2 regions of the Streptomyces sp. NPDC048603 genome follow, and region 2 is predicted to be linked to the other one. Evidence: predicted binding sites of a transcription regulator. Region 2 holds the regulator's gene; the other holds the start of a gene.
The links. Region 2 encodes HspR, which represses chaperone genes until heat shock. Its sites were predicted from a motif close to TTGAGNNNNNNNNNCTCAA; they were not measured.
Positions count from the first base shown of each region.

Region 1: lon (endopeptidase La) is a predicted target of HspR. The motif match lies at 4,214-4,232, and genes of this name have one in related genera.

Region 1 covers NZ_JBICVY010000007.1:379,247-384,693, reverse strand. The annotation lists gene ACGFQ9_RS19740 (phosphodiesterase) at 1-466, shown strand, start outside; gene ACGFQ9_RS19735 (LysE family translocator) at 481-1,188, shown strand; gene ACGFQ9_RS19730 (MarR family winged helix-turn-helix transcriptional regulator) at 1,202-1,642, opposite strand; gene lon (endopeptidase La) at 1,795-4,191, opposite strand; gene ACGFQ9_RS19720 (immunity 49 family protein) at 4,407-5,327, shown strand; gene ACGFQ9_RS19715 (sulfurtransferase) at 5,352-5,447, opposite strand, start outside.
Region 2 covers NZ_JBICVY010000003.1:460,460-465,906, forward strand. The annotation lists gene dnaK (molecular chaperone DnaK) at 1-1,181, shown strand, start outside; gene grpE (nucleotide exchange factor GrpE) at 1,181-1,828, shown strand; gene dnaJ (molecular chaperone DnaJ) at 1,862-3,040, shown strand; gene ACGFQ9_RS08840 (heat shock protein transcriptional repressor HspR) at 3,042-3,488, shown strand; gene ACGFQ9_RS08845 (helix-turn-helix transcriptional regulator) at 3,593-4,576, opposite strand; gene ACGFQ9_RS08850 ((2Fe-2S)-binding protein) at 4,942-5,256, shown strand; gene ACGFQ9_RS08855 (pyridoxamine 5'-phosphate oxidase family protein) at 5,387-5,447, opposite strand, start outside.

The DNA.
Region 1 (5,447 bases), on a different contig from region 2:
TCCGGTCAACCGGGTCCACCAGGTGGCCGGCACCGCCGTCCTGATGTGCGACACCACCGTGCCGGGGCAGGACCACGGTGTCCTGGACGACGTGACGGCGAACTGGATCGACCGCACGCTGAGCGGGTTGCCGGACGACACCCCGGCGCTGCTCGCCTTCCACCAGCCGCCGGTCGACCTGTACCACCCGCTGCCCGACTCCTCCCGGCTGGAGCGGCCCGAACGGCTGGCAGTGCTGCTCGACGCGCACCCCCGCGTGGCCGCGGTCCTCACCGGCCACGCCCACACCGCGGCCGCCTCGACGTTCGCCGGGCGCCCGCTGGTCGTCGGGCCGGCCGTCACCTGGACCCTGCGGCTGCCCTGGGAGGGCGACCGGCCGGCCGACCGCGAGCAGCCACCCGGCCTGGCCTTCCACGTACTGGGCGAGGACCGGCGCCTGACCACGCACTTCCGCGTGGTGCTGTAGGGCCGGGCCGGTCCGTGTACGTGCATCCGTATGCCGTCGCCGGGTTCCTGCTGGCCGTCCTGCCGCTCGCCGCCACCCCCGGCGCCAGCCTGGCGCTGCTGGTCCAGCGGGTCACCGACGGCGGCCGCCGGCAGGCGCTGCCCGTGGTCCTCGGCACCGTCACCGGCCTCTACGTGCACGCCGCGCTGGCGGTGGCCGGGCTGTCGGCGCTGGTCATGCATACGGCGGGGGCCTTCACCGCCGTACGGATCGCGGGGGCCTGCTACCTCGTCGGCCTGGGGGGCTGGACCTGGTACTCCGCGGCCCGGCAGGCCCGGCAGGCCCGGCAGGCCCGGCAGGCCCGGCAGGCCCGGCAGGCTGAGCATCCCGTACGGGCCCGCCCCCGCCTCCGCCGCCTCGGCCGGCTCATCGGCCCGGTCCGGGCGCGCGGCGGGGGGACCTACTCCCAGGCCCTCCTCGCCAACGTGCTCAACCCCAAGGCCGCGTCCATCTACCTGACCCTGGTCCCGCAGTTCGTCGTGCCCGCCCGCCCGTTCGCCGGGCAGATCGTGGTGCTGGCCACCGCGCACGCCCTGCTGATCGCCCTCTGGCTGCTCGGCTGGAGCCTGCTGGTCGGGCGAGCGGTGCGGGCCCTGCGCCGGCCCGGGTTCCGGGCCGCGGTCGCCCGGGTCAGCGCGGTGGTGCTGGTCGCGCTGGGGCTGCGTACGGCCGTGGCGGGATGACCGCGGCCGCCGCCTACTCCGCGCCCTCGTTCAGCTGGTTCAGCAGGCGGGCCAGCTCCGCCACCTCTCCGCGGTCCCAGTCGGCCAGCTTCCGCATGTAGCGGGCCCGCCGGGCGTCCCGGACCTCTCGGAACCTCTCCCGGCCCTCCGGGGTGAGGCCGACCAGGAAGGCCCGGCCGTCCGCCGGGTCCGGTTCGCGGGCGACCAGCCCGAGGTCCTCCAGCGCGCGCAGCTGACGGCTCATCGTCGCCTTGCCGACGCCGAAGTAGGCGGCGAGGTCGGTGGCCCGCTGCCTGCCCGCGTCCTCCAGCCGTACGAGCAGCCCGTACGCGGCCGGCTCCAGCTCCGGATGGAGTTCGCGGGCCATCTCTCCGGAGGATGCGCGGGCCCGCCGAAGGAAGACGGACAGCTCCCGCTCCAGTGCGAGGAACTCCTGGTCTTCACTCCCGTGCACGTACCGCTCCCATCCGTGGTGTGTTGAGGCACCAGTATTTCCCAGCGGGACGGCCCGGACCCGCAGCGGGCGGGTCCGGGCCGTCCCGTGCCCCCGGTCAGGGGAAGGGGAGGGGAAGGGGAAGAGGAGAAGGGGAGGAGGAGGGGGCGGGGTCAGGCGGCGGCGGTGACGGCGAGCTCCGCGTCCTTCAGCGCGAGTTCCAGCACCTGCCGCACGTCGGTCACCGGGTGCACCTCCAGGCGCTCCAGCACCTCCGCCGGGACGTCGTCCAGGTCGGCCTCGTTCCGCTTGGGAATGATCACCGTCGTGATCCCCGCCCGGTGCGCGGCCAGCAGCTTCTGCTTGACGCCGCCGATCGGCAGCACCCGCCCGGTCAGCGAGACCTCGCCGGTCATCGCCACGTCGGTGCGAACCTGCCGTCCGGAGAGCAGCGAGGCGAGCGCCGTGGTCATGGTGATGCCCGCGCTCGGTCCGTCCTTGGGCACCGCGCCCGCCGGGAAGTGGATGTGCACCCCGCGGTCCTTCAGTCCGGTGACCGGCAGTTCCAGCTCGGCGCCGTGCGACCGCAGGAAGCTCAGCGCGATCTGCGCGGACTCCTTCATCACGTCACCCAGCTGGCCGGTCAGGGTCAGCCCGGCCGCGCCGGTCTCCGGGTCGGCGAGGGAGGCCTCCACGAACAGCACGTCGCCGCCGGCGCCGGTGACGGCGAGGCCGGTGGCCACGCCGGGTACGGCGGTCCGCCGCTCGGCCGGGTCCTGCGCGGACTCCGGCACGTGGTGGGGACGTCCGAGCAGCCCGCGCAGGTCCTGCTCGCCGATGGCGAAGGGCAGTTCGCGCTCCCCCAGCTCGTGCTGGGAGGCCACCTTGCGCAGCAGCCGGGCGACGGCCCGCTCCAGGTTCCGGACGCCGGCCTCCCGGGTGTACTCCCCGGCGAGCTTGCGCAGGGCTCCCTCCTCCAGGGTGACCTCGTCGGCGCCGAGGCCGGCCCGGTCCAGCTGCCGGGGCAGGAGGTGGTCGCGGGCGATGACGACCTTCTCGTCCTCGGTGTAGCCGTCCAGCCGGACCAGGTCCATACGGTCGGCCAGGGCCTCGGGGATGGCCTCCAGTACGTTGGCGGTGGCCAGGAAGACCACGTCGCTGAGGTCGAGTTCGACCTCCAGGTAGTGGTCCCGGAAGGTGTGGTTCTGCGCCGGGTCCAGGACCTCCAGGAGGGCGGCGGCGGGGTCGCCGCGGAAGTCCGAGCCCACCTTGTCGATCTCGTCGAGCAGCACGACCGGGTTCATGGACCCGGCCTCCTTGATGGCCCGGACGATCCGGCCGGGCAGGGCGCCGACGTAGGTGCGGCGGTGGCCGCGGATCTCGGCCTCGTCGCGGACGCCGCCGAGCGCGACGCGGACGAACTTCCGGCCCATGGCGTGCGCCACGCTCTCGCCGAGGCTGGTCTTGCCGACGCCGGGCGGGCCGACGAGGGCGAGCACGGCCCCTCCGCGGCGGCCGCCGACGACACCGAGGCCGCGGTCGCCGCGCCGCTTGCGGACCGCGAGGTACTCGGTGATCCGGTCCTTGACGTCGTCCAGCCCGTAGTGCTCGGCGTCGAGCACGGCGCGGGCGCCGCGGATGTCGTACGCGTCCTCGGTGCGCTCGTTCCAGGGCAGTTCCAGCACGGTGTCCAGCCAGGTCCGGATCCAGGAGCCCTCGGGGCTCTGGTCGCTGGACCGCTCCAGCTTGTCGACCTCCTTGAGGGCGGCCTCGCGCACCTTCTCGGGGAGGTCGGCGGCCTCGACCCGGCTGCGGTAGTCGTCGGCCTCCTCGCCCTCCTTCTCCCCGCCCAGCTCGCGCAGCTCCTTGCGGACCGCCTCCAGCTGACGGCGCAGCAGGAACTCGCGCTGCTGCTTGTCGACGCCCTCCTGCACGTCCTTGGCGATGGACTCGGCGACGTCCTGTTCGGCGAGGTGGTCGCTGAGCCACTTGACGGCGAGCTTCAGGCGGGCGACCGGGTCGCCGGTCTCGAGCAGCTCCACCTTCTGGGCGACGGTCAGGAACGGGGAGTACCCGGAGTTGTCGGCGAGGGCGCCCACGCCCTCGATGCCCTGCACCCGGTCCACGACCTGCCAGGCGCCGCGCTTCTTCAGCCAGCTGGTGGCGAGCGCCTTGTACTCCTTGACCAGTTCGGTGACGGCCCCGGGCAGCGGGTCGGGCACCCGCTCCTCGACGGTCTCGCCCTCGACCCAGAGGGCGGCGCCGGGGCCGGTGGTGCCGGCGCCGATCCGCACCCGGCCGAGGCCGCGGATCAGCGCCCCGGGATCACCGTCGGAGAGCCTGCCGACCTGCTCGACGGTTCCCAGCACACCGGTGCCGGCGTACTTCCCGTCGACCCGCGGCACGAGCAGGACCCGGGGCTTCCCGCTCCTGACGGCCGCCTGCGCGGCCTCGACGGCCCCGCGCACCTCGGCGTCGGTCAGGTCCAGCGGAACCACCATGCCGGGCAGCACGACCTCGTCGTCAAGCGGCAGCACGGGCAGGGTGAGCGTTACGGACGTCGAAGCCATGATCTTCCCTCCGGCAGTGAAGTTGAGCTACACGGACTCAATGCATCGGAGCCCGAGACTGTTCCCCAACGCCCGTTCGCCTGAGGCGAACAGCCATCGGATGCCGGGACGCGGGGGCCGGGGCCGGGGCCGGGGCGGTGTCCGAGGCCGCTGGTAGCGTCCGCGACGGCTGGAACGATCAAGGGACGCGGAGGGGGACGACGGTGGCGCGGGAAGTGGCGGTGCACGAAGTCGACGGGGAGCGGATCGCGCGGGCGCTGGAGGGCATCACATCGCGTACCTACGACCGGTGGTACGACCTCCGGTACGGAAGCGCGCGGCTGGACGAGCTGGACCGGATGCGGGACGAGCTCCTCGACCACGTCGCCGCCCGCGCCGCCGCGGAGGAGCCCGCCGGTGGCCTCGTGCTCGACATCCCGGCGCGCGCCGCGCTGTGGACGGCGGCGGAGTGCTCGCTGGGCGTGATGAGCGTCGGCTGTTTCCCCGAAGGTGACCAGGAGATCCGCTTCCCGCTCATCGACGATGAGCTCAGCAGCATGGACATCGCCTTCGACCACATGACCGACCGGGCGGCCACGGCCGCGGACTGGCTCGACGCCTTCGCGATCTGCGTGGTGAGCGGCCTGGTGTGGGAGTGGGAGCGGGTCAGCGGCCTGCTCCTGCGCAGCGACTACGCGCCCGCGGTCCGGGACGGGGTCCCCTACTCCCGCCACGAGTCGGTGTCGGATCCGGCGGACCTCGCCGCGATGGACGCGCTGTGCGGCTACCTGACCCCGTCGGGCGGGCACCGGCCCGGCAGTTGGCCCACCGTGACGCTGTGCAAGCCGACGGCCGAGGAGCGCGCCGAGGCCGCCCGGAAGCTGGACGCGGCCGGCCCGCTGACGCAGGACCAGCGCCTGCTCCGGGTCCTGCTGGACGACGACCGGGACGCCTTCGAGCAGGCGCTCGCGGCCCGGCTCGCCGAGCACCGGGACGCAGTGGGAGCCGATCCGGCTCCCCGGAGCCTGCTGCCGGTCGGCACCCTGGCCCTCGCCGCCCTCGCCGTCCAGGTGCACGGCTGGGAGCCCGCCGTCCGGTCCGGTTATCTGCCCGCGGCTCTCCTGGGGTCCCCGAAGGCGCTTCGGCCGGCCGGCTGAAGCCGCCGCCTCCGGTCAGGCCCGTCAGCCGGTGGTGGTGACCGGCAGGTCCGACTCGCGGCCCCAGTCGCTCCAGGAGCCGTCGTACACCGTGAGGTCCCGGTGGCCGGCCAGGTCGGC
Region 2 (5,447 bases):
TCGACCTGTCCAAGGACAAGATGGCGCTCCAGCGTCTGCGCGAGGCCGCCGAGAAGGCGAAGATCGAGCTGTCCTCCTCCACGGAGACCACGATCAACCTGCCCTACATCACGGCCTCCGCCGAGGGCCCGCTGCACCTGGACGAGAAGCTCACCCGCGCTCAGTTCCAGCAGCTGACCGAGGACCTCCTGCAGCGCTGCAAGACCCCGTTCCACAACGTGATCAAGGACGCCGGCATCGCGCTGTCCGAGATCGACCACGTCGTGCTCGTCGGTGGTTCGACCCGTATGCCCGCCGTCGCCGAGCTCGTCAAGGAGCTGACCGGCGGCAAGGAGGCCAACAAGGGTGTGAACCCGGACGAGGTCGTCGCCATCGGCGCCACCCTCCAGGCCGGTGTCCTCAAGGGCGAGGTCAAGGACGTCCTGCTCCTCGACGTGACCCCGCTGTCCCTCGGCATCGAGACCAAGGGCGGCATCATGACCAAGCTCATCGAGCGCAACACCACGATCCCGACCAAGCGGTCCGAGATCTTCACCACGGCCGAGGACAACCAGCCGTCCGTGCAGATCCAGGTCTACCAGGGCGAGCGCGAGATCGCGGCGTACAACAAGAAGCTCGGCATGTTCGAGCTGACCGGCCTGCCGCCGGCCCCGCGCGGTGTCCCGCAGATCGAGGTCGCCTTCGACATCGACGCGAACGGCATCATGCACGTCACGGCCAAGGACCTCGGCACGGGCAAGGAGCAGAAGATGACCGTCACCGGCGGTTCTTCGCTCGCCAAGGAAGAGGTCGACCGGATGCGCCAGGAGGCCGAGCAGTACGCGGAGGAGGACCAGCGCCGCCGCGAGTCCGCCGAGACCCGCAACCAGGCCGAGCAGCTCGTCTACCAGACCGAGAAGTTCGTCAAGGACAACGAGGACAAGGTTCCGGCCGAGGTCAAGGACGAGGTCGAGGCCGCCGTCGCCGAGCTGAAGGAGAAGCTCAAGGGCGAGGACGCCGCCGAGATCCGCACCGCCACGGAGAAGGTCGCGGCCGTCTCCCAGAAGCTGGGCCAGGCGATCTACGCCGACGCGCAGGGCGCCCAGGGTGCCGCCGGTGACGCGGGCCAGACCAAGGCCGATGACGATGTCGTCGACGCCGAGATCGTGGACGAGGACAAGCCGAAGGGCGGCGCTGTCTGATGTCGGAGGAGACCCCGGGCTTCGACGAGAAGCCGGACGTCCCCGCCGACGGCACGCCCGAGGAGCCGAAGGCCGCCGACTCCGCCGACAAGGCGGACGCGGCGTCCCCGGCCGGGGACGACACCGCACAGGATGTCGCTCTGCTGGCGCAGCTGGACCAGGCCCGTACGGCGCTCGCCGAGCGCACCGGTGACCTCCAGCGGCTCCAGGCCGAGTACCAGAACTACCGCCGCCGCGTCGACCGGGACCGGGTCACGGTCAAGGAGATCGCCGTGGCGAGCCTCCTGACCGAGCTCCTTCCCGTGCTCGACGACATCGGCCGGGCGCGGGAACACAGCGAGCTCGTCGGCGGGTTCAAGTCCGTCGCCGAGTCGCTGGAGACCGTGGCCGCCAAGATGGGGCTGCAGCAGTTCGGCAAGGAGGGCGAGCCCTTCGACCCGACGATCCACGAGGCCCTGATGCACTCGTACGCGCCGGACGTCACCGAGACGACCTGCGTGGCGATCCTGCAGCCGGGGTACCGGATCGGCGAGCGCACGATCCGCCCCGCGCGGGTCGCGGTGGCCGAGCCGCAGCCGGGAGCTTCGGCCCCCAAGTCGGAGGACTCCGAGAAGGAGTCGTCCGACGACAAGAAGGACAGTGAGTAACACCCGCAGCAGGACCTGGGAGGAGGGACGCCGGTGAGCACGAAGGACTTCGTGGAGAAGGACTACTACAAGGTTCTCGGCGTCCCCAAGGACGCCACCGAGGCCGAGATCAAGAAGGCGTACCGGAAGCTCGCCCGCGAGTTCCACCCGGACGCCAACAAGGGTGACGCCGCGGCCGAGGAGCGTTTCAAGGAGATCTCCGAGGCGAACGACGTCCTCGGCGACGCCAAGAAGCGCAAGGAGTACGACGAGGCGCGCGCCCTCTTCGGCAACGGTGGCTTCCGTCCCGGCCCGGGCGCCGGCGGCAACTTCAACTTCGACCTGGGCGACCTCTTCGGGGGCGCCCAGGGCGGGGGAGCGGGCGGCGGCTTCGGCGGCGGCGGCCTCGGCGACATGTTCGGCGGGCTGTTCAACCGCGGCGGCCCCGGCCCGGGTACGCGTACCCAGCCGCGCCGCGGCCAGGACATCGAGTCCGAGGTGACGCTCAGCTTCACCGAGGCGGTGGACGGGGCCACGGTCCCGCTCCGGATGTCCTCCCAGGCCCCCTGCAAGGCGTGCTCCGGCACCGGAGACGCGAACGGCACGCCCCGTGTGTGCCCGACCTGCGTCGGCACCGGCCAGGTCTCCCGGGGCAGCGGCGGCGGGTTCTCGCTCACCGACCCCTGCGCCGACTGCAAGGGGCGCGGCCTGATCGCCGAGACCCCCTGCGAGGTCTGCAAGGGCAGCGGCCGGGCCCGGTCCTCCCGCACCATGCAGGTCCGGATCCCGGCGGGCGTCACCGACGGCCAGAAGATCCGGCTGCGCGGCAAGGGCGCCCCGGGCGAGCGCGGCGGCCCGGCGGGCGACCTGTACGTGGTCGTGCACGTGGACGCGCACCCGGTGTTCGGCCGCAAGGACGACAACCTGACGGTGACCGTCCCGGTGTCCTTCGCGGAGGCCACGCTCGGCGGCGAGATCCGGGTGCCCACCCTGGGCGGTCCGGCGGTCACGCTGAAACTCCCCCAGGGAACCCCGAACGGGCGTACGATGCGGGCCCGCGGCAAGGGCGCGGTCCGCAAGGACGGCACCCGCGGCGACCTGCTGGTCACCGTGGAGGTGGCGGTTCCGGCGGAACTGTCCGACAAGGCGCGCGAGGCCCTGGAGACCTACCGGGAAGCCACGGCGGACGAGGACCCCAGGTCCGCACTGTTCGAGGCAGCGAAGGGAGCATGAGATGGACGGCCGACGACGCAATCCCTATGAGCTCACGGATGAGACTCCGGTCTACGTGATCTCGGTCGCCGCTCAGCTCTCCGGCCTGCACCCGCAGACCCTCCGCCAGTACGACCGGCTCGGGCTGGTCTCCCCGGACCGCACGGCCGGGCGGGGCCGCCGCTACTCGGCCCGGGACATCGAGCTGCTCCGCACGGTGCAGCAGCTGTCCCAGGACGAGGGCGTCAACCTGGCCGGCATCAAGCGGATCATCGAATTGCAGAACCAGGTGGCCGCGCTCCAGCAGCGGGTCGCCGAGCTGGCGGCCGCCGTCGACGGCGCGGCCCTGGCCATGCAGCAGCGCGAGGCGCAGGTCCACGCCTCGTACCGGCGCGACCTGGTCCCGTACCAGGACGTCCAGCAGACCGGCGCGCTGGTCGTGTGGCGGCCCAAGCGGCCGCAGGACTGAGCCGGCCACCTGACCGAGCCGGCCACAGGCCTGAGCCGAGCCGGCCCGACCGGCCGGACACGCAGGAGGCCCCCGCCCGTACCAGGGCGGGGGCCTCCGCGCGTTCACTGCCCGGGGTGGTCCAGGATCCCCGACTGCGCGATGCGGTAGCCCAGCTGCGCGCGGCTGCCGCTGCCGAGGGTTCCGGCCAGTTTGGCGATGTGCGCCCGGCAGGTGCGTACGTTCATGCCGAGCCGGCGGGCGATGGCCTCGTCCACGTGGCCCTCGACGAGGAGCTGGGCGATGGACCGCTGCACGCCCGAGATCCCCTCGGGGGTCGGCCCGTACGAGACCTCCTCGCGCAGCGGCACGGCCCGGTGCCACAGCTGCTCGAACACCTTGATGAGGTAGCGGACCAGGGCGGGGTGCCGTAGCTCCAGCGCGACCTGCTGGTCGTCCCGGGCCGGGATGAAGGCGACCGACTCGTCGCAGATGATGAGCCGCTCGACCAGCTCCTCCAGGGTCCGGAACTCCACCTTGCCGCCGGCCACCCGGTCGATGTAGGCCATCGTGCCGCGGCTGTGCCGGACCGTGTGCTGGTAGAGGGTCCGCATGCTGACGCCCCGGCGGATGAGCGGCTGGTCGCGCTCGATCGCCTGGCTCAGCACGTGCTCGGCGCGGCCGCCGCCGGGCTGGATGGTCAGCATCTCGGTGTGGCACTCGGAAGTGGCCAGGTTGAGGGCCGCGTTGATGCGGTTGAAACCCTCCAGCACGGTGATCGCGTGGGTGGGTGCGGGACTCATCGCGCTGATGGCCATGAATGGCTCAAACGCTTCGGTCAGTTCGATGGAAGCGCGGCGGTGCTGCAGGATCTCCCGTTCCAGCGGGTGGAGCCGCTGCGCCAGGGCCACCGAAGGGGGAACCGGACGGAGCCAGTTGGCGTCATCAGGGTCGGGATGGAGCAGCGCGAATTCCAGCAGGCAGGGCGTGTGCTCGACTTCCACGCGGGCGATCCGCCCGGAGCTGAGGGCAGTGGCGTAGAGCTCCGATCCAAGACCGCACAGCTCCGTCACCGGGTGGGGATGTGTCTGGTTTACAGCCTTTGTCACTGAATCTCCCACCCCCAGGGTTTTGCATCTACAGGAACATGATGCATCGCCCCAGTGGCATCGACGTGGCTCGATAAGTCATCGTCTGAGATGCGGGGGAGAGGAATCCATCCAGTGAGGACGAAGTCGACCATGTATAAGAAATTGCTTCGCTCGGTGGTTGCCGTTGCTCTCTCCACGGTTGTGGCTTACGGGGTGGCCGGAGGCAACCTCGGCATAGCCGACAGCGGTTGGGGAAGTACGCCGGCCGACAGCGGCTGGGGAGCGCCCGCGACGACCGGCGGCGAGAACGACAACGACAGCGGCTGGGGCGTCGTACCGCCCGACAGCGGCTGGGGCACCGCTCCGCACGGGAAGTCCGACGCATGACCCCCGACGACCGCGACTTCCGGCGGGAAATGGCCTCCGCCTACCGGTCCGGGTGGCAGTTCATCGATCTGGTCACGGCGATCCCCCACGCCGGCGATTCCCTGATGGTCACCCTTTTCGGCCAGCCCATTGTCATCGTGCGCGAGGAGGACGAGGACGTCCGCGCCTACCGCTGCCTGCGCCGCCCCCGGGGCGCCCCGCAACCGGTCCGTTGCGAGGTCCGGTACGGCATGGTCTTCGTCAATCTGGATCAGCGTGACCACCAGCTCTTCGAGCCCGATATCACCACCGCCACCCCCCGCAGTGCCTGACGCGATTCCCCCGTCGTCGCAGATCGCTCAGGTGCTTCCCCCACACAGCGGCGCCATCGTGGACCTGAACACGATGGCGCCGTTGTGATGTCCGCGTCCATATGCGAACCGGACATTGCCCCTCTTCCGCTCAGGCCCGCCCCATCGCGCGGTCCAGCGAGATCTCTATGACCACCCGGTCCGGGTTCGGC